DNA from 3 places in the Pseudomonas cremoricolorata genome. Region 3 is predicted to be linked to each of the others. Evidence: predicted binding sites of a transcription regulator. Region 3 holds the regulator's gene; each other region holds the start of a gene.
The links. The regulator sigma-54, encoded in region 3, starts transcription at its own class of promoters, with help from an activator protein. The targets are predictions, from matches to a motif close to ANTGGCATNNANNTTGCTNT.

Region 1: a site for sigma-54 is predicted at 1,927-1,946, ahead of glnK (P-II family nitrogen regulator). Genes of this name have one in related genera too.
Region 2: a site for sigma-54 is predicted at 2,446-2,465, ahead of glnA (glutamate--ammonia ligase). Genes of this name have one in related genera too.

The regions. Positions count from the first base shown of each region.
Region 1 covers NZ_CP009455.1:1,573,450-1,583,255, forward strand. Annotated here, with positions in the region: gene mgtA (magnesium-translocating P-type ATPase) at 1-691, opposite strand, end outside; gene LK03_RS06730 (accessory factor UbiK family protein) at 1,473-1,739, opposite strand; gene glnK (P-II family nitrogen regulator) at 2,117-2,455, shown strand; gene LK03_RS06740 (ammonium transporter) at 2,502-3,833, shown strand; gene sutA (transcriptional regulator SutA) at 4,227-4,550, shown strand; gene LK03_RS06750 (HAD family hydrolase) at 4,602-5,297, opposite strand; gene xerC (tyrosine recombinase XerC) at 5,294-6,193, opposite strand; gene LK03_RS06760 (DUF484 family protein) at 6,193-6,897, opposite strand; gene dapF (diaminopimelate epimerase) at 6,913-7,743, opposite strand; gene lysA (diaminopimelate decarboxylase) at 7,747-8,994, opposite strand; gene lptM (LPS translocon maturation chaperone LptM) at 9,004-9,147, opposite strand; gene cyaY (iron donor protein CyaY) at 9,335-9,667, shown strand; gene LK03_RS06785 (DUF1289 domain-containing protein) at 9,671-9,806, shown strand, end outside.
Region 2 covers NZ_CP009455.1:893,882-903,687, forward strand. Annotated here, with positions in the region: gene typA (translational GTPase TypA) at 1-479, opposite strand, end outside; gene thiI (tRNA uracil 4-sulfurtransferase ThiI) at 606-2,060, opposite strand; gene glnA (glutamate--ammonia ligase) at 2,562-3,968, shown strand; gene LK03_RS03815 (chorismate mutase) at 4,124-4,666, shown strand; gene glnL (nitrogen regulation protein NR(II)) at 4,943-6,028, shown strand; gene ntrC (nitrogen regulation protein NR(I)) at 6,025-7,461, shown strand; gene pqqF (pyrroloquinoline quinone biosynthesis protein PqqF) at 7,531-9,806, shown strand, end outside.
Region 3 covers NZ_CP009455.1:345,626-355,431, forward strand. Annotated here, with positions in the region: gene LK03_RS01545 (BolA family protein) at 1-154, opposite strand, end outside; gene LK03_RS01550 (STAS domain-containing protein) at 269-574, opposite strand; gene LK03_RS01555 (MlaC/ttg2D family ABC transporter substrate-binding protein) at 571-1,224, opposite strand; gene mlaD (outer membrane lipid asymmetry maintenance protein MlaD) at 1,234-1,719, opposite strand; gene mlaE (lipid asymmetry maintenance ABC transporter permease subunit MlaE) at 1,719-2,516, opposite strand; gene LK03_RS01570 (ATP-binding cassette domain-containing protein) at 2,516-3,325, opposite strand; gene LK03_RS01575 (KpsF/GutQ family sugar-phosphate isomerase) at 3,569-4,543, shown strand; gene lptC (LPS export ABC transporter periplasmic protein LptC) at 4,710-5,285, shown strand; gene lptA (lipopolysaccharide transport periplasmic protein LptA) at 5,272-5,796, shown strand; gene lptB (LPS export ABC transporter ATP-binding protein) at 5,797-6,522, shown strand; gene LK03_RS01595 (RNA polymerase factor sigma-54) at 6,700-8,193, shown strand; gene hpf (ribosome hibernation-promoting factor, HPF/YfiA family) at 8,272-8,580, shown strand; gene ptsN (PTS IIA-like nitrogen regulatory protein PtsN) at 8,593-9,057, shown strand; gene rapZ (RNase adapter RapZ) at 9,060-9,806, shown strand, end outside.

The sequences.
Region 1 (9,806 bases), 1.2 Mb from region 3:
GCAGGTCCTGGGAGAGTTCAGCGCTGTCAGCCGCACATTTTTGCGCGACGTCGCCCAAGGTGTCGTACTTTTCCACCGGTAGCGCTTCACCAGTGAGTACCGCCTGGCTGATGAACAGATCACGCGATTCGATCAGGCGCACATCGGCGGGGATCATGTCCCCAGCCGAAAGCTGCACGATGTCGCCGGCGACCAGTTCGCCCATCGCCACTTCGCGCAGGCGTGGCGCTTCACCCTGTTTTTCCCGACGCAGCACGCTGGCGGTGCTGCGCACCATGGCCTTGAGGGCTTCGGCAGCCTTGTTCGAGCGGTATTCCTGCCAGAACCGCAGCAGCCCGCTGAGGTTGACCATGGTCATGATGATGATGACCTTGGTCAGGTCGGCCTCTTCGAGGTCGTCGGCTCTGACCGGCAGCCAGTAGTCAGTGATGAAGCTGATGGCGGCAAGGATCAGCAGGATATAGATGAAGGGGTTGTTCAGTGCCTTGAGAAACTGTAGGGATGCAGAGGGTGGCTTATCGTGGGAAACCTCATTGCGTCCGTCGCGCTCCAGCCGTTTGCCGGCCTCGCGTTCGGTCAGGCCGTGCTCAGCGGTATCGAGGTTGGCGAACGTGACTTGCAGTCCATTACGCGCCTCACGGGCGGCGCGCATGGACAATTTTTGGTTGGTGTTGCGGTCTTTGACGGTCATGGCAAATGCTCCTGCCGCAGGAGGCGGCACCTCGCCGGACGGGGTCGATGGGACGAACCGAGCCGGGATGTCGCTGAGAAGTTGTGATGAGGTGAAGTTCGGCGTTGCTTGGATCGCTACCCAGAGCCGAGATCGAGCGGGCAACGAACTTTCTACTCGGAAGTTCCATGGATATAGTCCTTGCAGTAATGAATAAGTAATAGAAGTCTGCACTCGCCCAGATATAAGCGTGTGTGATAGTTGAAGACGTTTTGATAAATGAAAACATGGGCAGCGCGCAGGCGCCGCCGCGTCAACATCGACGGGAAAGGATCAGATCGTTTGCTTTGGCAGATTGCAGAATGCAGGCATACAGCGCTGATGCACGGGCTGCATGGCTGAGCGAATGAACGATGGAATGCTGCATGGCTTGCCTCCAACCGGCCTGGAACCGGCAGGGGCAAGCCACGACGTGGCCTTAGGCGCGGACGTGGCTCGCCCGATTCGGGTATCGGGCAGGATGCTGTTCGGGTGCCTGACCGCCGCGCGGGGCGCGGGTCAGGCAGCGTCTAATATAGGTGTCCATCAATGTCTGGAATGAACTCTTGAAATGATTAACCGGTGCTCGGCTACGAGAGCGAACGAACTTTAGTTAACAGAAGTATGGGCGTCAATTGGCGCGAGGCACCTTAATTAAGTTTAATGTGCATTTCACGTCTGAAAGATATGTAGGAATATTTACCGAGGAGAACTTCAGGTGCAGTTCAACCTGGCGCACAGGGCGTGCGCCAGGTCAGACAGATCAGCTCTCGGGGGTTGCCGGATTGATCCGTGCATCCAGCTCGGCGACCTGCTGCTCTAGCGCTTCGAGGCGGGCACGGGTGCGTGCCAGCACGACCATCTGGCTGTCGAATTCCTCACGGCTGACCAGATCGAGCTTGCTGAACGCGCCCTGCATCAGCGCTCTGAACTGACTTTCGATTTCGGCGCGAGGCTGGGAGCTTTCGTTGCTGAACAGGCGCGAGGCCTGATCGCTCAGGGCATCGAGGAAGGCTTTGGGCGCAAGCATGGTGGGCTGTCCGTCCAGTGATTGAGGGTCGAGGAGTGTAGCACGGAGGGTCCAAGCGCCAGCGCTGCACGGTTTTTGCGCACACGCAGGATCAGTTGCGCACTGAAAGAGTGCGCAGTTCGCTTGATGGCACCCGGCCAACCGCTCCCGCGCGCCGCCAGGGCCTCTGCCGCCTGGGGTCGTGGGAGTTGGCAAGGAATCTGCTATGACTCTGGCAAGCCATGCACTGAGGCGGTCCGTTGCGGCCAGGCAGTGCGCAGGTCGCTTGGCACCGGGAGGGACGGCGCTGACGATGCGTTACAAAGCCAGGCGCTGCGCTTAGACTTGAGACGGGTTTGTTTTCCTGGGGCAAGTCCACAACATCGGGAGAAAGTTTCATGAAGCTAGTCACTGCCATCATCAAGCCGTTCAAGCTGGACGACGTGCGCGAGTCGCTGTCGGAAATCGGCGTGCAGGGCATCACGGTCACTGAAGTCAAAGGCTTTGGCCGGCAAAAAGGTCATACCGAGTTGTATCGCGGCGCTGAGTACGTGGTCGACTTCCTGCCCAAGGTCAAGATCGACGTCGCCATCGACGACAAGGATCTCGACCGGGTCATCGAGGCAATCACCAAGGCGGCCAACACCGGCAAGATCGGTGACGGCAAGATTTTTGTAGTCAATCTGGAGCAAGCGATCCGCATCCGTACCGGTGAAACCGATACCGACGCGATCTGACACCGCTTAAGCCTCACCAAACCCCAACGCCCCAGGAGAAAACAACATGACTCTGCGTCAGATCGCAGGGCTCGGCGCCCTATTGCCCCTCGTAATGCCAGGCCTGGCCCTGGCGGACGAAGCTGCCCCCGTACTCAATTCCGGCGATACCGCCTGGATGCTGACCGCCACCGCCTTGGTGCTGTTCATGACCATCCCTGGCCTGGCCTTATTCTACGGCGGCATGGTGCGTTCCAAGAACGTGCTGTCGGTGATGATGCAGTGCTTTGCCATCACCGGTCTGATGAGCATTCTGTGGATGGTCTATGGCTACAGCCTGGCGTTCGATACCACCGGCATGGAGCAGGGGGTGACCAACCTGCATTCCTTCGTCGGCGGACTTTCCAAGGCCTTCCTCAGCGGCGTCACCCCGGCCAGTCTGACCTCTGCCACGGCGCTGTTCCCGGAGGCCGTGTTCATTACCTTCCAGATGACCTTCGCCATCATCACCCCGGCGTTGATCGTCGGCGCCTTCGCCGAGCGCATGAAGTTCTCTGCCATGCTGATCTTCATGGCGATCTGGTTCACCCTGGTCTACGCGCCGATCGCCCACATGGTGTGGAGTGGTGATGGTGCGCTGATGTGGGACTGGGGCGTGCTGGATTTCGCCGGTGGCACCGTCGTGCACATCAACGCGGGTATCGCCGGCTTGGTCTGCTGCCTGGTGCTGGGCAAGCGCAAGGGCTACCCCACCACGCCGATGGCACCGCACAACCTGGGCTACACGCTGATCGGTGCGGCGATGCTTTGGATCGGCTGGTTCGGCTTCAACGCCGGCTCCGCTGCCGCCGCCAACGGCACCGCTGGCATGGCCATGCTGGTCACGCAGATCGCTACCGCTGCTGCCGCGCTGGGCTGGATGTTCGCCGAGTGGATTGGCCACGGTAAACCGAGCGCCCTGGGTATCGCTTCCGGCGTGGTCGCAGGTCTGGTCGCGATTACTCCTGCGGCGGGCACCGTAGGCCCGATGGGCGCCTTGGTGATCGGGCTTGCCTCGGGTGTGATCTGCTACTTCTGCGCCACCAGCCTCAAGCGCAAGCTCGGTTATGACGACTCGCTGGATGCCTTCGGTGTACACGGTATCGGCGGGATCGTCGGCGCCATGCTCACGGGTGTGTTCGCCGCACCGGCGATGGGCGGCTTCGGCGAGGTCACCGATATCGGCATGCAGGTCTGGGTACAGGCCAAGGGCGTGATCTTCACCGTGGTCTATACCGCCATCGTTACGTACGTGATTCTCAAGGTGCTGGATGTGGTCATGGGCCTGCGGGTCAACGAAGAAGAAGAGGCAGTCGGTCTCGACCTGGCTCAACACAACGAGCGCGGCTACAACCTGTAACAGCGTCAGAAGAAAAATCTGCCCGGCTTGCCGGGCATTTTTTTGCCTGAAAGGTGCTGTTTCCTGCCTGTGGAAAGCATTACCCGGCACGTTCACGCGACGGTGTAAAAACTTACAGGCTGTCGGGCAACAAGGGTGCTTTGCTTTTTCTTCCGGCGCGCTAGAATGCGCGCCGAAGCGCCTTTCGCATCACCTGTGTGGTGAATGCTCCTATGCTGGGCTTGGTGCTTGCGCTAGCTCGGCAGTGCCGTGAACGGCAACTGCCCGCAGCTCGACTTGCGTTCGTCCACCACACCAAGCGCCTTGGAATTTTTTCCGTTGATCGCCGGTCTACGGCGTCAATGGGCTACAAAAACTAACTAAATCTGCTTTACGCAAGTCATGAGGTAGAACATGAGCGACGACGATCTGGAAAACGACGAACTCGAAGTAGGCGACGACGAAGAGGGTGATGAGGCCCTGGATACCGCCGCTGCTGACGGTGCTGAAGACGCGGGCGAAGATGAAAGCCCGGCACCTACTGCAAAAGGCAAGGCCAAGGCCGTTTCCGTAGAGGAAATGCCTAGCATGGAAGCCAAGCAGAAAGAGCGCGATGCCCTCGCCAAGGCCATGGAAGAGTTTCTCTCCCGTGGCGGCAAGGTTCAGGAAGTCGAGGCCAATGTGGTCGCTGACCCGCCCAAGAAGCCTGACAACAAGTACGGTAGCCGTCCTATCTGAACGGCCTGTCGCCGAAAAAGCCCGCCGTCGCTGCGGGCTTTTTTGCGTCCGTCACTTCCAGCGCGCCAATACCTGAGGCAGCTGTGCCAGGCGCTGGATCTGCGCATCGGGCGAGCCTTCGCCAGTCCAGGGTTTTTCCTGCGGGTTGAACCACACCGCCTTGAGCCCGGCGCGCTGGGCGCCGGCAATGTCGTCGCCAGGGTGGTCGCCCACGTGCACCGCCAGATCCGCCGTGACCTGCCCGCGGCGCAGCGCTTCGAGAAACGGCGCCGGGTCCGGCTTGCCGATCCCCAGGTCTTCGGCGCACAGCGCGAAATGGAAATAGTCCGCCAGGCCAAGGCGGCTGACATCGGCATTGCCATTGGTGACCACGCCCAGCGTGTAATGCTGGCGCAGGGCTTCGAGCATCGGTTTCACTTCAGGGAAGATGTCGATCTGATGCCGCGCGTGCAGAAACACCTCGAAGCCCTCGTCGGCCAGTTCACGGGCAGCCTGCTCGCTATAGCCTACCTCTTCCAGCGCATGGAACAGCACCTGACGGCGCAGTGCACTGATGCGATGTTTGAGGCCGGGCTCGGCCTGCACCAGCCGGGCGCGCATGCCTTGCAGGTGATCGACCGGCAGTTCGGCGAGCTTCGGCGTGTTGGCCTGCAGCCAGTCGCGCAGGACAACCTCCGCCGTGGCGATTACTGGAGCGGTGTCCCACAAGGTGTCGTCGAGGTCGAAAGTGATCAGCTTGATGCTCATGAGTCTGTGCCTTTGCTGCGTTTGGCCCGGGGATGGGCGCTGTCGTACACCGAAGCCAGGTGCTGGAAGTCCAGGTGGGTGTAGATCTGTGTGGTACCGATGTCGGCGTGGCCAAGCATTTCCTGCACGGCGCGCAGGTCCTGGGACGATTCCAGCACATGACTGGCGAAGGAGTGGCGCAACATGTGCGGATGCAGGTGCTGGCCCAACTCACGTTGCCCGGCCAATTTCAGGCGCTGCTGGATGGCCCGTGGGCTGAGACGACCACCTTGGCGACTGATGAACAGCGCATCGTCGCTGGGCGTGCCCAGGCCGCGCTGTTGCAGCCAGGCCTGTAGCGCCTCACGGGCTTTACGCCCAACCGGCAGGATGCGCGTTTTATTACCTTTACCGAGCACTTGCACCAGCCCGGCGCCAAGGTCGAGGTGGGCGCGGTCGAGGTTGACCAGCTCCGACAGCCGCAGCCCCGAGGAATAGAACAGTTCCAGAATGGCGTGATCGCGACGGGCGATGAAGGTGTCATCGACGCCGCCATCGAGCAACTGCAGGGCGCGGTCGGTATCGAGGGTCTTGGGCAGGCGCCGCTCACCCTTTGGAGGCGCCAGCCCAGCGGCCGGGTCGTGCTGGCACAGCCCTTCACGATTGAGGTAGCGGTACAGGCCACGCACCGCCGATAGCAGGCGTGCCAGACTGGTGGACGATTGCCCATCATGGTGCAGGCGAGCCACCATTTGTCGCAGGTGCTGGATGTGCAGGTCGGCCCAGCTGTTCAGGTTCTGCCGGGCACAAAAGTCGATGACTTTGTTCAGGTCGCGGCGATAGGCCTGCTGCGTATGAACCGACACCTGGCGCTCATTGCGCAGGTGCGCGCAGTAAGCTTCCAGCTGCAGGTTCATCAGCGCACCGAACGCAGGGTCTGGGTAAAGCGCGGGATCGTCCGCGCAAGCACCTCGGCGATGTGGCTTAGAAAGAGCGAGCCGATGCTGCTCTTGTAATGCTGCGGGTCGTGGCTGCCAATCGCCAGCACTCCATGCAAACCTTGGTAGTCGAGGGTGGCGACCGCGCAGGATGCCACTTCCTTGCGCTGCGCCTCGCCGAACAGGAAGGCCAGTTCGTGATCGCGCAGGCTGCCACTGACCACCTTGCCGCTGCCCATCAGTCCACCGATGGCAACCTGGGCTTCGCTGCTGGCGACCCAGCGCCCAACTGGGGTGGCGCTGTCGCTGAACAGGATCAGGCTGACGAAGGGCACCTGGAAATCCTGGCGCAGACTGTCTTCGACGGCGATTACCACTTCTTCGAGGCTGTTGGCGTCGAGCAGGTCGAGAATCAGCCGGCGGGTCTTGTCGAACAGCCGGTCGTTGTCTCGGGCCACGTCCATCAGCTGCGACAGGCGATGGCGCATTTCGATGTTGCGGTCGCGCAGCAGCTTGAGCTGGCGCTCGACCAGCGACACGCTGTCGCCGCGCTGGTGAGGAATTTGCTGCTCCAGCAGCAGTTCGTCGTGCTCGGCGAAGAAGGTCGGGTGCTGGCGCAGATAGGCGATCACCGCTTCTGCGTCCAGGCCTGTGGTCTTGGTGGCGGTTGGGTGGTCGGTCATTGGGCGCTTACTCGGTTAGAGGCGAACTTGGCCTTCGTAGACACGGACGGCAGGGCCGGTCATGCGCACGGGCATGCCCGGGCCAGACCACTCGATGTGCAGGCGTCCACCGGGCAGGTCGAGGTGCACGGGGGAGTCCATCCAGCCCTGACTGATGGCCGCGACCGCCGCCGCGCAGGCGCCGGTGCCGCAGGCCTGGGTTTCGCCGGCGCCGCGCTCCCACACCCGCAGGCGGGCATGGTGACGGTCGAGCACCTGAATGAAGCCGGCGTTGACCCGCTGCGGGAAGCGCGGGTGGTGTTCGATCTTCGGACCGAGGTCATGCACGGGGGCGCTGATGACGTCTTCGACGCGCAATACGGCGTGGGGGTTACCCATCGATACCGCGGCAATCGGATACGCCTGGCCAGCGACGTCCAGCGGATAGCTCAATGCCTGGGCGTCGGCGATGAAGGGGATATCGGCCGGAACGAAGCGCGGCGGACCCATGTCGACGCACACCTGGCCATCGTTTTGCACGTCCAGCTCGATGATGCCGCCCTTGGTTTCCACACGAATCAGCTTCTTCGCGGTCAGGCGTTTGTCTAGCACGAAACGGGCGAAACAGCGCGCGCCGTTGCCGCACTGCTCGACCTCGGAGCCGTCGGCATTGAAGATCCGATAGCGAAAATCCACATCCGGATTGCTCGGCGCCTCGACGATCAGCAGTTGGTCAAAGCCTACGCCGGTGTGGCGGTCACCCCACTGCCGAGCATGCTTGGGCTGGATATGGGCGTGCTGGCTGACCAGGTCGAGAACCATGAAGTCGTTGCCCAGGCCATGCATTTTGGTGAAGCGCAGCAGCATGGGTCACTCCGGCAGCAGGCTTTCGCCAGCGAACAATTCTGGGATGGTTTCCCGGCGGCGAACTTCGAATGCCTGATCGCCATCGACCAGCACCTCGGCGCAGCGGCCGCGGGTGTTGTAGTTCGAGCTCATGACGAAGCCATAGGCCCCGGCCGACTCGACGGCGAGCAGGTCGCCTTCGTGCAGGTCAAGCACGCGATCCTTGGCGAGGAAGTCGCCGGTTTCGCAGATCGGCCCGACCAGGTCGTAGGCGAGGCCTTCGCCGCCGCGCGGGGTGACCGCACGCACACCCATCCAGGCCTGGTAAAGCGCCGGGCGGATCAGGTCGTTCATGGCGGCGTCGATGATGGCGAAGTCTTTGTGCTCGGTGTGCTTGAGGTACTCGACACGGGTCAGCAGTACCCCGGCATTGGCCACGATGTAGCGGCCTGGCTCGAACACCAGGGTTAGATCGCGCTGGCCAATGCGCTCGCGCACGGCGCGGATGTAGTCGGCCACCTGCGGCGGCTGCTCATCGCGGTAACGCACGCCGACGCCGCCGCCCAGATCGATGTAGCGCAGGTGGATGCCGCACTCGGCCAGACGGTCGATCAGCATCAGCAGGCGATCGAGAGCATCGAGGAACGGTTCCAGCGTGGTCAGCTGCGAGCCGATATGGCAGTCGACACCGACCACGTCCAGGTTCGGCAGTTGTGCTGCGCGCACGTACAGTGCTTCGGCATCGGCGATGGCGATGCCGAACTTGTTCTCTTTCAGGCCCGTGGAAATGTACGGGTGGGTGCCGGCGTCGACATCCGGGTTGACCCGCAGCGACACCGGGGCCTGTTTGCCCAGCTCGGCGGCGACGTCCTGCAAACGCTCCAGTTCGTCGGCGGACTCGACGTTGAAGCAGTGCACACCGACCTCGAGCGCGCGACGCATGTCTTCGCGGGTCTTGCCGACGCCGGAGAACACCACGCGATCAGCCCGCCCGCCGGCTGCCAGAACACGTTCCAGCTCACCACCGGAAACGATGTCGAAGCCTGCACCCAGCCGCGCCAGTACGTTGAGCACGCCCAGGTTGGAGTTGGCTTTGACGGCGAAGCACACCAGATGCGAAGCGCCTTGCAGGGCATCGGTGTAGCTGCGGTACTGCGCCTCGATGTGGGCACGGGAATACACGTAGGTGGGCGTACCGAAGCGTTCGGCGATCGCCGAAAGGGCCACACCCTCCGCGAACAGCTGGCCGTCGCGGTCGTTGAAAGCGTCCATGGGAATCCTTTACTGGTGGTGCTCGTGCGACGGTTGGGCGTCCTGGCCATCTTTGCTGTCGTCTGGCAGGTACAGCGGGCCTTTCTGACCGCAGGCCGAAACGAGGCAGGCAACCGCGACCAGCGCCGCGAGGGAGGAAATCAGGCGCTTCATGGGCGAAATCCTTTGAAATATGCAGTATTGCGCCCGAGTATACCGAGCGCCCGACCGATTGCCTATGTAAGTGCCCGCCGGTCTGACGGCTCGCTGGCTGCCAATCGACGCTATCCTTTGCATTCGCGGTAAAGCGCCCGTATCTTGCCCGGCTTGCCTGTAAGCCGCCCTTTCCGAGGTTCCCGCAATGAGTTTGAGCGAAGCACGTTTCCATGATCTGGTGGACGCCACCCAGCAGGCCCTCGAAGACCTGTTCGACGAAAGCGACATGGACCTGGACATGGAAAACTCCGCCGGGGTGCTGACCGTCAAGTTCGAAAACGGCAGCCAACTGATCTTCAGCCGTCAGGAGCCCTTGCGCCAACTGTGGCTGGCCGACCGTTCGGGCGGTTTCCACTTCGATTACGACGAAGAAAGCGGCCAGTGGACGTGTGAGAAGAGCGACGAACTGCTGGGCGAGATGCTTGAGCGTATCGTCTGGGAGCGGGCCGGGGAGAAACTGGATTTTTCCGAGATTTGACTCATGAGCAGCCCCGTTCGAGCACCCAAGCCGCTGTACAGCAACGTCAGCCCGGCCGTGAAATCGCCGTGCATCAATGTCTGCCGGCTGGATGAGCACAAGGTCTGCACTGGATGCCACCGGCCAGTGGAGCACATCC
Region 2 (9,806 bases), 550 kb from region 3:
AAGTCCAGTTGCTCGTCGGTGGCGCCGAGGTTGTCGAACAGGTCGAAGATCTGGTCCAGAACCCAGTCAGGACGCGCGCCCGGACGGTCGACCTTGTTGATCACGACGATCGGCTTCAGACCGGCTTCGAAGGCCTTCTTGGTCACGAAGCGGGTTTGCGGCATCGGGCCGTCTTGTGCGTCGACCAGCAGCAGCACGGAGTCGACCATCGACATCACACGCTCGACCTCGCCACCGAAGTCGGCGTGGCCGGGGGTGTCGACGATGTTGATGTGGTAGCCATTCCAGTTGATGGCGGTGTTCTTCGCCAGAATGGTGATGCCGCGCTCTTTTTCCTGGTCGTTGGAGTCCATCACGCGCTCGTCGTTGAGCTCGCCACGCTCCAGGGTGCCGGACTGACGCAGGAGTTTGTCTACCAGGGTGGTCTTACCATGGTCGACGTGGGCAATGATGGCGATGTTACGCAGATTTTCGATCACAAGTGCATCTCGAGCAGAGGATTCGGTTGCCGTCAGTCTGGACGGCCAATATGAAGGTATCAGGCTCAGCAGGGCCGATGGTCGGGAGGGCGATGGCGGATACTGCCGCCATACAGCCCCGGCGTCTTATGTCGGACGATAAACACGCACATTGGCATGTCCCTCACTGAGCAAGTGGTGTGCGTGCAAACGGCTCATCACACCTTTGTCGCAATAAAGCAGGTACTGACGGGTGTCATCGAGCTGCTTGAAGCGACTGTTGATTGCGTAGAACGGCAGGGTCTGGACTTCGATGCCGGCGATTTCCAGCGGCGCATCTTCCTGGGCGTCGGGGTGGCGGATGTCGATGACGATCTGACCTGGCAGCACCTGGGCCACCTCTTCGATCTCGATGTCCTTGCCCAGCTCGTCGATCACGTTGTCGATCGAGATGAAACGCGCGCGCTCGAGGGCGCGGTCCAGCACGGCCATGTCGAACTGCTGTTCTTCATGAACCACCCGGTGCGGCTTGGCGCAGGTGGTCGGGTTGACCGAAATCACGCCGCAGTATTCTGGCATGTGCCGAGCGAACTCCGCGGTACCGATCTGATAGGCGGTGTCGATGATGTCTTGCTTGTGGCTGGCCAGCAGCGGGCGCAGAACCAGTTTGTCGGTGGCCTGGTCGATCACCGAAAGGTTCGGCAGGGTCTGGCTGGAGACCTGGGAAATGGCCTCGCCGGTGACCAGCGCATCGATTTCCAGACGTTCGGCGACCTTGGTCGAGGCGCGCAGCATCATGCGCTTGAGGGTCACGCCCATGTAGCGGTCGTCGACCTTGCCGAGAATCTCGCCGACCACTTCTTCGAACGGCACGCTGATGAACAGCACGCGCTGGCTGCTGCCGAACTTCTTCCACAGGTAGTGGGCGACTTCCATCACCCCCAGCTCGTGGGCGCGGCCACCCAGGTTGAAGAAGCAGAAATGCGTGACCAGGCCACGGCGCATCATCTGGTAGGCGGCGACGGTGGAGTCGAAACCTCCGGACATCAGCACCAGGGTCTGCTCCAGCGCACCTAGCGGATAGCCGCCGATGCCCTGGTGCTGGCCGTGGATGACGTACAGACGCTGGTTGCGAATTTCGATGCGTACCAACACCTCGGGGTTCTTCAGATCGATACCCGCGGCGCCGCACTGCTGACGCAGCTGGCTGCCGACGTAGCGGTCGACGTCCATCGAGGTGAAGTCGTGGTGGCCGCCGCGCTTGCAACGCACGGCGAAGCGCTTGCCGGCCAGCAGGTGGCCGAAATGCTCGCGGCATTTGTCGACGATGTCGTCGAAGTCGCCCAGCGGGTACTCTTCGATGCGCAGCAAGTGGGCGATGCCCGGCGTGCAGGTCAGGCGCTCGATCATTTCGCGCTGAAGCTTTTCGTCTTCGACGCGGGTGACCACTTCGAGGTTGTCCCAGACACCGTCTACCACCAGCTCAGGATCGAGGTCCTTGAGCACGGCGCGCACGTTCTTGCCGAGCTGACGGATGAAGCGCTTGCGCACCGGCCGGCTTTTGATGGTGATTTCTGGGAAGACTTTGACGATCAGTTTCATGGTCACAGCGCGCGATGGGCTCACCGAAAAATGAGGGGCGCGGATTATATCGGAAATTGATCGGAGGTTGAGCAACTTTTGTACAGAAGGTTGAATTCGCACGCGCTTGTAGGAGCGGGTTTACCCGCGATGGGCCGCAAAGCGGCCCCAAAGCCCTCAATTCGATCGAGCAGGTGCATCTGGATCGCCTGAATTGGGCCTGCTTGCCGGCCATCGCGGCTGAAGCCGCTCCTGCAGCCCTAAAAGGAGGCACCAGCAAATATTTATGCACCGCAATGGTGCGCACATCTTTCCAACAGCCTTCATCACGTGCAGATTTCGCCCAACGCACACTGTTAATCGCCCACAAACGACGCCTTTTTTCCTGCGCTCGCCATAATTGGGCACTGGCATGCAATTTGCTCCCTTGTGAGGCAGGTACGCTTGGCCGACTATCCGCGCCCGGCAACACCCTTTTCCAGGGCCGCGGCCAACCGCGCTCTAGACCACCCGGAGGACAACATGTCGAAGTCGGTTCAACTCATCAAAGATCATGACGTCAAGTGGATTGATCTGCGTTTCACGGACACCAAAGGCAAACAGCACCACGTCACCATGCCCGCTCGCGACGCGCTGGAAGACGACTTCTTCGAAGCTGGCAAGATGTTCGACGGCTCGTCCATCGAAGGCTGGAAAGGTATCGAAGCCTCCGACATGATCCTGCTGCCCGACGACAGCTCGGCGGTACTGGACCCGTTCACCGAAGAGCCGACCTTGATTCTGGTCTGCGACGTGATCGAGCCGTCCACCATGCAAGGCTACGACCGCGACCCGCGCGCCATCGCCAAGCGTGCCGAAGAGTTCCTCAAGTCGACCGGCATCGGTGACACCGTGTTCGTCGGCCCGGAGCCCGAGTTCTTCATCTTCGATCAGGTCAAGTTCAAGTCGGACATCTCCGGCTCGATGTTCAAGATCTACTCCGAGCAAGGCTCGTGGATGACCGATCAGGACGTCGAAGGCGGCAACAAGGGCCACCGCCCTGCCGTCAAAGGCGGTTACTTCCCGGTTCCACCGTGCGACCACGACCACGAAATCCGCACCGCCATGTGCAACGCCATGGAAGAAATGGGCCTGGTCGTCGAAGTTCACCACCACGAAGTGGCCACTGCCGGCCAGAACGAGATCGGCGTCAAATTCAACACCCTGGTCACCAAGGCTGACGAAGTTCAGACCCTGAAATACTGCGTGCACAACGTTGCCGACGCGTACGGCAAGACCGCGACCTTCATGCCCAAGCCTCTGTACGGCGACAACGGTTCGGGCATGCACGTGCACATGTCGATCTCCAAGGACGGCAAGAACACCTTCTCTGGCGAAGGCTATGCCGGCCTGTCCGATACCGCCCTGTACTTCATCGGCGGCATCATCAAGCACGGCAAGGCGCTGAACGGCTTCACCAACCCGGCCACCAACTCCTACAAGCGTCTGGTACCTGGCTTCGAAGCGCCGGTCATGCTGGCCTACTCGGCTCGCAACCGTTCGGCCTCGATCCGTATTCCGTACGTGTCCAGCCCGAAAGCCCGCCGTATCGAAGCGCGCTTCCCGGACCCGGCAGCCAACCCGTACCTGTGCTTCGCCGCACTGCTGATGGCTGGCCTGGACGGCATCCAGAACAAGATTCACCCAGGCGATGCTGCCGACAAGAACCTGTACGACCTGCCGCCTGAAGAGGCCAAGGAAATCCCGCAGGTCTGCGGCAGCCTGAAAGAAGCCCTGGAAGAGCTGGACAAGGGCCGCGCCTTCCTGACCAAGGGCGGCGTGTTCTCCGACGACTTCATCGATGCCTACATCGAACTGAAGTCGGAAGAAGAGATCAAGGTGCGCACCTTCGTTCACCCACTGGAGTACGACCTGTACTACAGCGTGTGATGTAAAAGACGACACCTCTCGTCGTAGCGGTATCCAAGACGGCCTTCTTCGGAAGGCCGTTGCCGTTTCAGCCCTCAAGCAAATCAGAGCCCTCCTACACATCGGCCGCTGCAGCACACGGCACACTTTCCTGCCCACATTCCGAGGACAGGCCCATGCACCCCTTCATCCCCGCCCTGCTGCTTTCGCTCGGCGTATCCGCCTGCACGGCAGCGAGCAAACCCGCGACTCCCCTCGACACCCTGCTCGACAGCGTCGAACGCCGGCTGGCCCTGGCCGATGGCGTGGCCTTGCTCAAATGGGACCAGAACATGCCGGTGCAGGCCGTTGCCCGCGAGCGGCAGATTCTCGATCGAGTGGCCGAGGCCGCAGCCGATCATCACCTCGAACCACGGCGTGCCACAGGCTTCTTCGCCGACCAGATCGAGGCCAGCAAACTGGTGCAGTACGCCCTGCTCAACCGCTGGCAGCTCAAGCAGCAGGCGCCCGACACCCCACGCCTGGACCTCAAGACCGCCCTGCGCCCGCAGCTCGACGCCCTGCAGCACCAATTGCTGATCGACCTGCAACGCTTCGACCGCGAGCGCCCTGCCGATTGCGCGCGCGCGCTGGCCAATGCCATTGTCGAGCGTGCCCGCGACCCCTTGCATGAACTGGCACTGCAACGGGCCACAGGACGTCTTTGCGAAGCCCTTTGAGCGCAATGCTCTATATTGGTGCATCTGCAGGTTGCGCGAGGGATCGCGCAACCCACTTTGGTACGCCGCCGCAGCAGCAATGGGCCTGGATCGCGCAAACGGGGGCTGTGATCCACTGATTTTGCTTCTTTTCAGAGCCTTGGTTTGTTTCTTGCATTTTCAGAGCATCACCCGATCGCATCACGCCGAAACCGGCCGCCGCTTTTCAGGGCACCCATCGAGTCCACTTTGCGCTCAGCGCGCCGTCATGCGGCATACATGAGGTCACCCCAGATCATGACCATCAGCGATGCACAGCACAGGCTGCTGCTGGACAACCTGACCACCGCGACACTGCTGCTCAATGCCGAGCTGCGCCTGGAGTACATGAACCCGGCAGCCGAGATGCTGTTGGCCGTCAGTGGTCAGCGCAGCCACGGCCAGTTCATCAGCGAACTGTTCACCGAATCGGTCGAGGCGCTTGGCTCGCTGCGCCAGGCCGTGCAACAGGCCCACCCGTTCACCAAGCGTGAAGCCCAGCTCACCTCGCTGGGCGGTCAGAGCATCACCGTCGACTATGCCGTAACGCCGATCCTGCACCAGGGCGCCACCCTTCTGCTGCTGGAGGTTCACCCCCGTGATCGTCTGCTGCGCATCACCAAGGAAGAGGCGCAACTAAGCAAGCAGGAAACCACCAAGATGCTGGTGCGTGGCCTGGCCCACGAAATCAAGAACCCGCTGGGCGGCATTCGTGGCGCCGCGCAACTGCTGGCCCGCGAGCTGCCCGAAGACGGTCTGCGCGACTACACCAACGTGATCATCGAAGAGGCCGACCGCCTGCGCAACCTGGTCGACCGCATGCTGGGCTCGAACAAGCTGCCCTCGCTGGCCATGACCAACATCCACGAGGTGCTGGAGCGGGTCTGCAGCCTGGTCGAGGCCGAAAGCCAGGGCGGCATCACGTTGGTGCGCGACTACGACCCGAGCCTGCCCGACGTGCTGATCGACCGCGAGCAGATGATCCAGGCGGTGCTCAACATCGTGCGCAACGCCATGCAGGCGATCGGCGCGCAAAACGCCCTGCGCCTGGGACGCATCAGCCTGCGCAGCCGCGCCGTGCGCCAGTTCACCATCGGCCACATCCGCCACCGCCTGGTGGCACGGGTCGAGATCAGCGACAACGGCCCCGGCATCCCGGCTGAACTGCAAGACACGCTGTTCTATCCGATGGTCAGCGGGCGCCCCGATGGCACCGGTCTGGGCCTTGCCATCACCCAGAACATCATCAGCCAGCACCAAGGGCTGATCGAGTGTGAGAGCCACCCCGGTCACACCACCTTTTCGATATTCCTGCCGCTGGAACAAGGAGCCCCCGTCTCATGAGCCGAAGTGAAACCGTCTGGATCGTCGACGATGATCGCTCCATCCGCTGGGTGCTGGAAAAAGCCCTGCAACAGGAAGGCATGACCACCCAGAGCTTCGACAGCGCCGAGGGCGTGATGGGCCGCCTGGCGCGCCAGCAACCGGACGTGATCATTTCCGATATCCGCATGCCGGGCACCAGCGGCCTCGACCTGCTGGCGCAGATCCGCGAGCAGCACCCGCGCCTGCCGGTGATCATCATGACCGCCCATTCCGACCTCGACAGCGCGGTCGCCTCGTACCAGGGCGGCGCTTTCGAGTACCTGCCCAAGCCGTTCGACGTCGATGAAGCGGTTGCCCTGGTCCAGCGCGCCAACCAGCACGCTCAGGAACAGCAGGGCCTGGCCATACCCCAGGTGCAGGCACGCACCCCGGAGATCATCGGCGAGGCGCCGGCGATGCAGGAGGTGTTCCGCGCCATTGGCCGCCTCAGCCACTCCAACATCACGGTGTTGATCAACGGCGAATCGGGCACCGGCAAGGAACTGGTGGCCCACGCCCTGCACCGCCACAGCCCACGTGCGTCATCGCCGTTCATCGCGCTGAACATGGCTGCCATTCCCAAGGACCTGATGGAGTCGGAGCTGTTCGGCCACGAAAAAGGCGCCTTCACCGGCGCGGCCAACCTGCGCCGCGGGCGCTTCGAGCAGGCCGATGGCGGCACGCTGTTCCTCGACGAGATCGGCGACATGCCTGCCGACACCCAGACCCGTCTGCTGCGGGTGCTGGCCGATGGCGAGTTCTATCGGGTCGGCGGACACACCCCGGTCAAGGTCGATGTGCGCATCATCGCGGCCACTCACCAGAACCTGGAATCGCTGGTGCAGGCCGGCAAGTTCCGTGAAGACCTGTTTCACCGGCTCAACGTCATCCGCATCCACATTCCGCGCCTGGCCGACCGCCGCGAAGACATTCCCGCCCTGGCCCGTCACTTCCTCGCTCGCGCGGCGCAGGAGCTGTCGGTCGAGCCCAAGCTGCTCAAGCCGGAAACCGAGACTTTCATGCGCAATCTGCCGTGGCCGGGCAACGTGCGGCAGATGGAAAACACCTGCCGCTGGATCACCGTCATGGCCTCCAGCCGTGAGGTGCTGATCGGCGACCTGCCGCCCGAGCTGCTCAACCTGCCGCAGGACGCCACCCCGGTGACCAACTGGGAGCAGGCCCTGCGCCAGTGGGCCGACCAGGCGCTGGCCCGCGGCCAGACCAACCTGCTCGACAGCGCCGTGCCCAGCTTCGAGCGGATCATGATCGAGACCGCCCTCAAGCACACCGCCGGCCGCCGCCGCGACGCGGCGCTGTTGCTCGGCTGGGGCCGCAATACCCTGACGCGCAAGATCAAGGAACTGGGCATGAACGTCGCGGGCAGCGATGACGACGACAGCGAAGAACATTGATCACCCCGCGGATTTCCCCGGTGTGGCGCTGCTGATGCGCTAGCATGACGCCTCCACCGAGGAGGCCCCATGCCTGATGCCACCCGCTCGCTGTGCCTTGCCAACGGCCTGCACCTGCTACTGCGCCACAGCCCACGCCTGAACCGTGCTGCGGCAGCGTTGCGAGTGCGCGCCGGGAGTCACGATGCGGCGGCGCGCTGGCCGGGGCTGGCGCACTTTCTCGAACACCTGCTGTTTCTCGGTACGGCGCGTTTTCCCCTGGAAGACGGCCTGATGCGCTTCGTCCAGGGCGCCGGTGGCCATGTCAACGCCAGTACCCGTGAGCGCACCACCGACTTTTTCTTCGAAGTGCCCTGTGCGGCTTTTGCCGGTGGCCTCGAGCGCCTGTGCCAGATGCTTGCCGAGCCGCTGCTGGACAGCGCCCGGCAGCAGCGCGAGCGCGAGGTGATCCACGCCGAGTTCATCGCCTGGTCTCGCGATGCCCAGGCCCGAGGCGAATTCGCGTTGCTGCAAGCGGTGTCGCCACGCCATCCCCTGAGCGGCTTCCACGCCGGCAACCGCTTCAGCCTGGCGCTGCATGACCCGGCCTTCCAGCACGCCCTGCGCCAGTTTCACCAGCGCTTCTACTGCGGCGGGCAGATGACCCTGAGCCTGTGCGGGCCGCAGCCCCTGGACCAGCTCGAAGCGCTGGGTCGGCGCTATGCCGCGCAGTTGCCGACAGGCCCAGCCACAGCGCAGGCGCCGCCACCGGCGCTACTCGATGGCGCGCCGCTGCGCTCGACCGAGCTGCTGTTCGCCCATGAACACCTCCCGGCAGGGGCTGAACGAGCGCTGCAATGGCTCGCTGAACACATTACCGACCCACGCCCCGGCAGTTGGCTGCACCGCGTGCAGCAGCGCCAGTGGGCAAGCGCGTGCCGGGTGCGAACGCTGTATGCGTTTGCCGGCCAGGCGCTGTGGCATGTCGAGCTGCTCGGCGGCGACGCCAGCCGTGCTGCCGAGCTGCGCACGCTGCTGTATCAGTGGTTCGACGCTCTGCGTCAGGCCCCGGCCGACCAGCTCAACGAGCATTTCAGCCGCGTGCAGAAGCGTCGCGCCGACACCGTCGGCGCCCTGCAACTGGCCCGTGCCGATAGCAGTGGCCTGCCTTTGAACGGGCTGGATGAGCAGGCACAGCATGCACTTGCAGCGCTGCTCGACTCGTTGCCCAGCGCAGGCCATGCGCACTGGCCGCTGCCGGCTGCCGAAGCGCTGCTGCTCGATACGCTGCCGGCCAGCGATGGGGTGTCGTTGCCCGCTGCGGTCGATGTCGCGCAGAGCCTGCCCTGCCTCGGCCACGCGGCCAGCTTCACCCTGCGCTGGCGCTTGCCGATCGCAGCCCCGGCTGCGCTGCTGCAGGCCTTGCAGCCCTTGCAGGCACGGGCCAGTCAGGCCTCGGTGCATCTCCAGCTCGATCACCCTGGGTGCTTTTTGCAGCTTCAGTGCCGCGGCCCGCAAGCGGCGGTGATTCGCACCGTGGCGCTGGCCCTTGAACACCTGCGTGGCTTTTCCAGTGTCACGGCGCTCGGCGAGCAGGCCAGTGCGCCCGTCACGATGCCGATCCGCGCCTTGCTGGCGCACCTGCCCGAGGCCCTGTCGAATCAAGCGCCTGCGCCGCGCACGTCGATCAGTGACGATGCGCTGTGGGCAGGTGCGCAGTGGCACGCCCAGGCCAACGGTTTCGACGCGGGCGGTTTGCAGGCGCTGGCCACGGCCCTGCGGGCCGTGCCCGGCCAACCCGCGGCCGGCGACTTTGCGCGGCCGGCGCTGTCGCGGCGCTGGCAACACGTGGCAACCCCGGGCGGTGAACACGCACTGTTGCTGTTCTGTCCGCTGTTGCCCGGCCAACAGGCGGCCGGGCGCCTGCTTGCACACCTGCTGCAAGGCCCGGTCTACCAACGCCTGCGCGTCGAGCTGCAACTGGGCTACGCGGTGTTCAGCGCTTTTCGTCAGGTCGAAGGCATCGGCGGGCTGTTGTTCGGCGTGCAATCACCCCACACCCCTGCGGTGCGCATTCTCCAACACCTGCACGGCATTCTGGCGGCAGCTGTCGAGCTGACGCCCCAGGCGCAGCAGGCCCTAATAGAACAGTTCGAGCAGGCCAACATGGACCCGGCCGACATCGCCCACTGGGCCTGGCAGCACCGCCTGGCGGGCACCCCCGGCAGCCTGCTGGCCCTGCGCGAGGCGCTGGGCGACGTGTGCCAGGCCGACCTGGAACGGTTGCAGACAGCGTTGCTTGCCGCAGACGCGCCCTGGCTGTGCCTGGCCAATACCGCGGAGCCGGCGCCACCGTGGCCTCCTTC
Region 3 (9,806 bases):
GAGCGTAGATCGCTTGCTGGCGCTTGACCGGGCTCTGCCCGGCCAGCTCATCGCTGATCACGTTCAGCTGGAAATTGCAGCCCTGGCCTTCTACTTCGACCCGGGTTCCCGGCAATTTCTCTTCAAGGAAGCTCTTAACGTCTACGGCCTGCATGTTCAACCTCAATCGGCGCCCAGTGCGCGGGGGTCGGCCATGATACAAAAAAGCCCCCCGCCTGCGAAGCCCAACAGCGGGCGCGCTGACCGGGGGGCTGCGCTGCTGGCCGACTCAGAAGTCGGCCAGCACTTGATCGAGATCGTAGACCTCGGCGATTTCTCGCATGTGCTGGGGCAAGCCACGCAGCTCGCAGAACTTGCCGGCGCCGGTGATATCACGCAGGAAGCCTAGCAACAGCGAGAGACCGACGCTGCTGGAGTGGCTCACCGCGCTGCAGTCGAGCACCACCTGAGGGCCCTTGCAGGCGGCGATCAGCACCGCCCCCTGCTTGCGCAGCGCAGGCCCGCTGCGATAGTCGAGCACACCGGTCAGGCGCAGAACGCCTTGCTCGGTCATGCTTACACCCGCCTGGTTCATTGCACTTCCTTGTCCGGCGAGCTGTCGGCGGTCTGCTTGGCCTTGGCCACTTCACCGGCCCAGTTGTCGATGGTGCGGTCGAGGTCGTTGCCGTTGCGCTGCATGGCGTCAGCGAACTGGTCACGGAACAGCTTGCCGATGTTGATGCCGTTGACGATCACGTTGCGCACCTTCCACTCGCTGCCCAGCTTGACCAGGGTGTACTGCACCGGATAGGTCGCGCCGTTGTTGCCGGCCACCTTCATGGTCACGCTGGCGCGTTCGCCATCATCGCTGCGCGCAGGGTCCACGGTGATGCCCTGGTTGTTGTACTCGAGCAGGGCGTTGCCATAGAACTGCATCAGGCTACGCTTGAAGTTCTCCTGGAAGCGCTGCATCTGCGCAGGGGTCGCCTTGCGCGAATACTTGACGGTCATGATGCTCCTGGAAATGCCATCGGCATCGACCACTGGCCCCAGAATGCTGTTGAGCGAGTTGTAGAAGGCCTGAGGGTCGGAGCGGTAACGCTCCTTGTTGGCCTTCAGGTCGGACAACAGCGCGTCGGTGGTGCTGGTGATCACCTCATGGGCCGATTGGCCTGGTGCCGCCATGGCCAGCATGGGCAGGCTTGCCAACAGCACCAGCAGGCCACGTCGCAGAATCGAAATCATGGAGACTCCTTAATTAGCTGGGGGGGCTTCTTTGGCTTCTTTGCCGACCGAATTGAGCAGGAATTTGCCGATCAGGTCTTCGAGCACGAGCGATGACTGGGTGTCGTGGATGGTACTGCCTTCCTTGAGCACCTGATCTTCGCCACCGACGCTGATGCCGATGTACTTCTCGCCCAGCAGGCCGGCGGTGAGAATCGAAGCAGTGGAGTCGGTCGGCAGGTTGTCGACGCTCTGCTCCAACTGCAAGGTGACTCGCCCGGTGTAACTGTCGCGATCCAGATCGATGGCGGTGACCTTGCCGATGGTCACACCCGCCATGGTCACTTTGGCTCTGACCGTAAGACCGGCGATATTGTCGAAATAGGCATAAACTTTGTAGGTGTCGCTCGCAGGGCTCGCAGACAGCCCGCTGACGCGGAGCGCGAGGAGCAACAACGCCAGAATCCCGGCCAGCAGGAACAGGCCGACACCGATTTCCAGGGTGCGGTTTTGCATCAGAAGTCTCCAAACATCAAGGCGGTCAGAATGAAGTCCAGACCCAGGACGGCCAGCGAGGCGTAAACTACGGTCTTGGTCGTGGCGCGACTGATCCCCTCGGACGTGGGCTCGCAGTCATAGCCTTGGAATACGGCGATCCAGGTCACCACGAAGGCGAATACCAGGCTCTTGATCACCCCATTGAGCACGTCGCCGCTGAACGACACGCTGTTCTGCATGTTGGCCCAGAACGAGCCCTCATAGACCCCCAGCCAGTCCACGGCGACCCACGAGCCGCCCCAGATGCCGACCACGCTGAAGATCAGCGCCAGCAACGGCAGGGAAATGAAGCCGGCCCACAGACGTGGCGCGACGATGTACTTGAGCGGATCGACGCCGATCATTTCCAGGCTCGACAACTGCTCGGTCGACTTCATGTTGCCGATTTCCGCCGTCAGCGCCGAGCCGGCACGGCCGGCGAACAGCAGTGCGGTGACCACCGGCCCCAGTTCACGCAGCAGGGTCAGGGCGATCATCTGCCCGACCGCCTGCTCCGAACCGTACTTGGTGAGGATGCTGTAGCCCTGCAGCGACAGCACCATGCCGATGAACACGCCCGACACGGCGATGATCGCCAGCGACAGCACGCCGACCGAGTACAGCTGCTTGACCAGCAGCGAGAAACCACCGCCGATCCCGCCACGCCCCACCAGGGCATGGCCGAGGAACAGGCACGAGCGGCCCAGAACGGCGACGATGTCGATGGCGGCGCGGCCAAACAGACGGATGCGTTCGAGTATGGAAGTGTTGCGCATCAACGCGCCCCCAGCAGATCGGCGCGATAGTCAGGCGCAGGAAAGTGAAATGGCACCGGGCCGTCGGGATCGCCCTTCATGAACTGGCGAATACGCGGGTTATCCGAGCCCATCAGCTCGGCCGGGGTGCCCTGCCCCAGCACCTGACCATCGCCTACGACATAAATGTAGTCGGCGATGCTGGCGGTTTCGGCAAGGTCATGGGACACCACGATACTGGTGATGCCCAGGGCGTCGTTGAGCAGGCGAATCAGGCGCACCAACACGCCCATGGCGATCGGGTCCTGGCCCACGAACGGCTCGTCGTACATGAGAATTTGCGGGTCGAGCGCGATGGCCCGGGCCAGCGCGACACGGCGCTTCATCCCCCCGGACAACTCATCGGGCATCAGGCCAATGGCACCGCGCAGCCCAACGGCCTGCAGCTTCATCAGCACGATATCGCGGATCATTTCCTCGGGCAGCTCGGTGTGCACGCGCAGCGGGAAGGCCACGTTCTCGAACACGTCCAGGTCGGTGAACAGTGCACCGCTCTGGAACAGCACGCCCATCTGCTTGCGCGCGTCGAACAGGTCATTGCGCGACAGGCTCGGCAGATTCTGCCCACCGACCCACACTTCACCTGCCGAAGGGCGCAACTGCGCGCCCATCAGACGCAGCAACGTGGTCTTGCCGCAGCCGGACGGCCCCATGATGCCGGTGACTTTGCCACGAGGAATACGTATGTCGACGTCGTTGAAAATACTGCGCGAACCGCGCTTGAAGGACAGACCCTTCAACTCGACCGCGTAGGCGCTATCCCCACTCATCTAGACTCCTTGCGATACAGCCTCGTCTTCATGGACGCACGCCTTCAGGTGGAAGACACACGCATCCCTGGCGGGCCGGATAGCCGCGAACTATACCACTGCTGGGAGGCCCATCCCAAGGCTATCGCCGGTGTCATTCAGGCCATAGACAGCTTTATAAAGTTTCATGCTGACGATCAAAGGTGAGGGTTTCGTGCATTGCAGCTATAATCGCCGCCTTTCCCGCGAACTCTATTTTCGACCATGAGCAGAACCCTCGAGCTTGTCCAATCCGCCCAGCGCACCTTGCGCCTGGAGCTCGAAGCCGTACAGGGCCTCGAGGCCCGCATCGACGCACGTTTCGTGCGAGCCTGCGAGCTGATCCTGGCCAGCAAGGGCCGCGTCATCGTCCTGGGCATGGGCAAGTCAGGGCATATCGGCAACAAGATCGCCGCCACCCTGGCCAGTACCGGCACTCCGGCGTTCTTCGTTCATCCGGCCGAAGCCAGTCACGGCGACATGGGCATGATCACCCGCGAAGACGTGATCCTGGCCCTGTCCAATTCGGGCACCACGGCCGAGATCCTGACCCTGCTGCCCCTGGTCAAACGTCTGGGCATCCCGCTCATCAGCCTTACCGGCAACCCCGATTCGATCCTGGCCCAGGCCGCCGAGGCCAACCTCGACGCGCGGGTCGAGCACGAAGCTTGCCCGCTCAATCTCGCGCCCACCTCCTCGACCACCGCCGCGTTGGTACTTGGCGACGCCCTGGCCATTGCCCTGCTCGAAGCACGCGGCTTCACCGCCGAAGATTTCGCGTTCTCGCATCCAGGCGGTGCGCTGGGTCGGCGCCTGCTACTGAAAGTCGAGGATGTCATGCATGCCGATGCCAGGCTGCCCCATGTGCAACGCGGCACCCTGCTCAAGGACGCCCTGTTCGAAATGTCGCGCAAGGGCCTGGGCATGACCGTGGTGCTCGAGGCCGACGGAGCCCTGGCCGGGGTGTTCACCGATGGTGACCTGCGGCGGGCCCTGGATCGCAGCATCGATGTTCACACCACGCCCATCGAGCAGGTGATGACCGTGCACGGCAAGACCGTGCAGGCCCAGGCCCTGGCCGCCGAAGCCCTGAAACTCATGGAGCAGCACAAGATCAACGCCCTGGTGGTGACGGACGGCAGTGGCCGCCCGATCGGCGCGCTGAACATGCACGACCTGTTGCGCGCGGGGGTGATGTAATGTCCCACCCATCGCAATCGCCGGTTCGCAGCCCGCAGGAACTGAACCTCGCTACCTGTCGCTGGCTCCAACGCCCTGAGCCCAGGCACGACGTGGCGCCTTGCGCGCCCTCCACGCGGCCCGGTGCCCCCGGATTCGCCAACGCCCACTACCTGTAGAGCCGCACATGCTTAGCAAAAAAGCCAGAAACATTGCGCTGTTCAGCGTGATAGCCGTCTTGTTCGCCGCGGTCGGCTACTGGAACGTCAGCCCGGAAAGCTTTCTCGACGACAAGCCAGTCGCGCAGGTCGATGAGAACGCCATCGACTACTATGCAATCAACGCCCACAGCGTGCAGTTCCTGCCCGACGGCAAACGCCAGTACGAAATGACTGCCGACAGGATCGAACACGTCAAGGTCAGCGAAATGACCCTGGTCAGCAAACCTGACCTGCAGATGTACCGAGGCACGACGTTTCCATGGCATGTGCAAAGCGAACGGGCCGAGGTCAATCCCGATGGCACCGAGGTGGAACTGATAGACTCGGTGCGTATTTCGCGCACCGATGAACAGAACCGCAATACCCTGATCACCAGTACCCGCATGACCGTGTTCCCGCAGAAGCAATATGCGCAGACCGAGCAAGCCGTTAGAATCGACGGCGCCGGTGGGACGACTACGGGTAAAGGAATGAAAGCGTACCTGAAAGACGGCAGGATGGACCTGCTGTCCAACGTAAGAGGACAGTATGAGGCTCGTTAAAACCCTCCCCTTTTTGCTCAGCCTGAGCGCAGCACTGGGAAGCGCGAGCGCTTGGGCCCTGCCGACCGACCGTGACAAGCCGATCCGCATCCAGGCCGACAACGCCCATTTGGATGACAAACAAGGCGTCGCCACCTATACCGGCGATGTGATCATCACCCAAGGTTCGATGATGATCAAAGGCAACACCGTCACCATCACCCGTGCCCAGTCCGGCGACATCGACGTCGTGACCTCGGTGGGCAACCTGGCGTACTTCGAACAGCAGCAGAACGCCGCCAAGCCCGACAAGATGAAAGGCTGGGCCGTGACCATCCAGTACCAGGCGCAGAAAGACCTGGTGGTGCTCACCGACCGCGCCAAGGTCGAGAACGAAGGCAACACCACCGAGGGCGAGAAGATCGTCTACAACACCAAGTCGCAGATCGCCACCGCAGGCCGCGGCGGCAAGGTCACTGCGCCGCGTCAGCGGATCGACATGGTCATTCAGCCGAAGAAGAAGGCCGAGTAAATGGCGACTCTCAAAGCTCAGCACCTGGCCAAGAGCTATAAAGGCCGGCAAGTGGTGCGCGATGTCAGCCTGTCGATCGACAGCGGGCAGATCGTCGGTCTGCTCGGCCCCAACGGGGCGGGCAAGACCACCTGTTTCTACATGATCGTCGGCCTGGTCCAGGCGGACCAGGGTCGCGTCCTGATCGACAGCCTCGACGTCAGCCATCAGCCCATGCATGGCCGCGCCCGCGCAGGCATCGGCTACCTGCCACAGGAAGCCTCGATCTTCCGCAAGCTGTCGGTGGCCGACAACATCATGGCGATCCTCGAGACGCGCAAGGAGCTGGATGCGGAAGGTCGTCGGCAAGAGCTCGAGAGCCTGTTGCAGGAATTCCACATCAGCCATATTCGCGACAACCTTGGCATGAGCCTGTCCGGCGGTGAACGCCGTCGCGTTGAAATCGCCCGAGCACTGGCGACTGCGCCCAAGTTCATCCTGCTCGATGAACCCTTCGCCGGGGTTGACCCGATTTCCGTGGGTGATATCAAGCAGATCATTCATCACCTTAAGGCCAAGGGCATTGGCGTGCTGATCACCGACCACAACGTGCGCGAGACGCTCGACATCTGCGAAACGGCCTATATCGTCAATGATGGTCAACTGATCGCGGAAGGTGATTCGGACACGATTTTGGCCAACGATCTGGTCAAGGAGGTCTACCTGGGCCACGAGTTCCGACTCTGAGCTCAGATGGCAAGGCCCGAAGCCGGGTGTCAAGGGCCTGAATGCGGCTTTAATTGCCATGGCGCTCTAGGCAAATGCGCGCGTTTCAGGCATACAACTTGCTAGACTCGGCGCCGCGGCGCCTTCGTGTAGTGGATGGCGCTTGTGCGCCGGCGAACAAGGTATTTAGCCCCAGCCATGAAACCATCGCTCGTCCTAAAAATGGGCCAGCAACTGACGATGACCCCGCAGTTGCAACAGGCCATCCGTCTGCTTCAGCTTTCTACTCTGGACCTGCAGCAGGAAATTCAGGAAGCCCTGGAATCCAACCCGATGCTCGAGCGCCAGGAAGAAGGCGACGACTTCGACAGCAACGACCCGATGGCCGACAACGCCGAACACAAGCCGGCCGCCGAGACGCAAGACACCTCCTTCCAGGAAACCACCGCGCCCAACGAGAACCTCGAAGACGGCGAGTGGAGCGAGCGAATTCCCAACGAGCTGCCAGTGGACACGGCCTGGGAGGACATCTACCAGACCAGCGCCAGCAGCCTGCCCAGCAGCGACGATGACGAGTGGGACTTCACCACCCGCACCTCCACCGGTGAGAGCCTGCAGAGCCATCTGCTCTGGCAGCTCAATCTGGCACCGATGTCGGACGTCGACCGCATGATCGCCGTGACCCTCATCGACAGCATCAATCCCCAGGGCTATCTGGAAGACAGCCTCGACGAAATCTGCGCAGGCTTCGACCCCGAACTGGATATCGAACTCGATGAAGTCGAAGCGGTTCTGCATCGCATCCAGCAGTTCGAACCGGCCGGTATCGCGGCGCGCAGCCTGAGCGAATGCCTGCTGCTGCAACTGCGCCAGTTGCCCGCTCGCACGCCGTGGATGAGTGAGGCGCAGCGCCTGGTCAGCGATTACATCGACCTGCTCGGCAGCCGCGACTACAGCCAGTTGATGCGGCGCATGAAGCTCAAGGAAGACGAACTGCGTCAGGTCATCGAGCTGGTGCAGAGCCTCAACCCGCGTCCCGGCTCGCAGATCGAGTCGAGCGAGCCCGAGTATGTGGTGCCCGACGTCATCGTGCGCAAGCACAACGAGCGCTGGCTGGTCGAGCTGAACCAGGAAGCGGTGCCGCGCCTGCGGGTCAATGCACAGTACGCCGGTTTCGTCCGTCGCGCCGACACCAGCGCCGACAACACCTTCATGCGCAACCAGTTGCAGGAAGCGCGCTGGTTCATCAAGAGCCTGCAAAGCCGTAATGAAACCCTGATGAAGGTCGCCACCCAGATCGTCGAGCACCAGCGCGGTTTCCTCGATCAGGGCGACGAGGCGATGAAGCCATTGGTGCTGCACGACATCGCCGAAGCGGTAGGCATGCACGAGTCGACCATTTCCCGGGTGACCACGCAGAAATACATGCATACGCCGCGGGGTATCTACGAGCTCAAGTACTTTTTCTCCAGCCACGTCAGCACCGCCGAAGGGGGCGAATGCTCGTCCACGGCGATCCGCGCGATCATCAAGAAACTGGTCGCTGCGGAAAATCAGAAAAAGCCATTGAGTGACAGCAAGATCGCTGGTTTACTGGAAGCACAAGGCATCCAGGTCGCTCGTCGCACCGTCGCCAAATACCGCGAATCTCTGGGCATTGCCCCCTCGAGCGAGCGAAAGCGACTGATGTAGCGGCTGGATGTGCCAACGCGTTCCAGTGGCAGGTGCAACACCTGCCACTTTCTGCACCGGCAATGAAGGAGAAGCTGTATGCAAGTCAACATCAGTGGACACCATGTAGAAGTCACCCCACCGCTGCGCGAGTATGTCGAACAGAAGCTCAAACGTCTGGAGGGTCACTTCGACAAGATCACCAACGTGCAGGTCATCATGAAGGTCGAGAAACTGCAGCAGAAGGTCGAGGCGACCTTGCAGATTCCAGGTGGTGAGGTGGTTGCCAATGCTGAACACGAAGACATGTACGCAGCGATCGACGCCCTGGCCGACAAGCTCGACCGCCAACTGAAAAAACACAAGGAAAAACAGCAAAGCCTGCTGCAAGGCGCAGCGGCCCGCTGACCTCTCTCATCCATGATCCGACTTGAAACCATCCTGACCCCCGGCCGTTCCCTCGCGAACGCGCCGGGCGGCAGTAAGAAGCGCGCCCTGGAAAAGGTCGCCACGGTCATTGCCGAACAGGTTCCAGAATTGGAGATGCAAGACATCTTCGAAAAACTGGTGGCCCGTGAAAAACTCGGTTCCACCGGTTTTGGCAACGGCATCGCCATCCCCCATTGTCGCCTCCCCGGCTGCAGCGTGCCGGTGAGTGCATTGCTGCACCTCGATTCGCCCATCGATTACGACGCCATCGATGGCGCACCGGTCGACCTGTTGTTCGTGCTGCTGGTCCCGGAAGCCGCCACGGATGCCCACCTCGAACTGCTACGCCAGATAGCCAGCATGCTCGATCGCAAGGAAGTGCGCGAACGTCTGCGTGCCGCCAATAGCAATGAGGCCCTGTACCAGGTCGTCCTGGATGTGCAGAACGAGGCCTGAGCATGCGTCTGATCATCGTCAGCGGCCGCTCCGGCTCCGGTAAAAGCACCGCGCTGAACGTGCTCGAAGACCACGGCTATTACTGCATCGACAACCTGCCTGCCGGGTTGTTGCCGCAATTGGCCGAGAAGATCCTGCTCAATACCGAACTGCAACAGCCGAAAGTCGCCGTGTCCATCGATGCCCGCAACTTGCCAGGGCATCTTTCGCGCTTCCCTGCCCTGCTCGAAGAAGCCCGCTCACGGCACATCCAATGTGACGTGCTGTATCTGGACGCTGACGAAGACACCCTGCTCAAACGCTTTTCCGAAACCCGTCGACGCCACCCGCTGACCAACGCCAACCGCTCGCTGGCCGAAGCCATCCGCGACGAAAGCGGCCTGCTCGGCCCCATCGCCGACCTGGCTGACCTGAAAATCGACACTAGCCGTCTCAATCTCTACCAACTGCGCGACTCACTCAAGCTGCGCCTGCTCAACCAGCCCGAGCCCGGCACTGCATTTCTGGTCGAGTCGTTCGGCTTCAAACGCGGCATGCCGGTGGATGCCGACCTGGTGTTCGATGTGCGCTGCTTGCCAAACCCCTACTGGAAGGCCGAGTTGCGCAACCATTCTGGCCTCGAGCAGCCGGTGATCGATTACTTGGCCGCGCAGCCCGACGTCGAAGAAATGTTCCAGGACATTTCCGCCTATCTCATCAAGTGGTTGCCACGCTTCGCCGCCAGCAACCGCGCCTACGTCACCATCGCC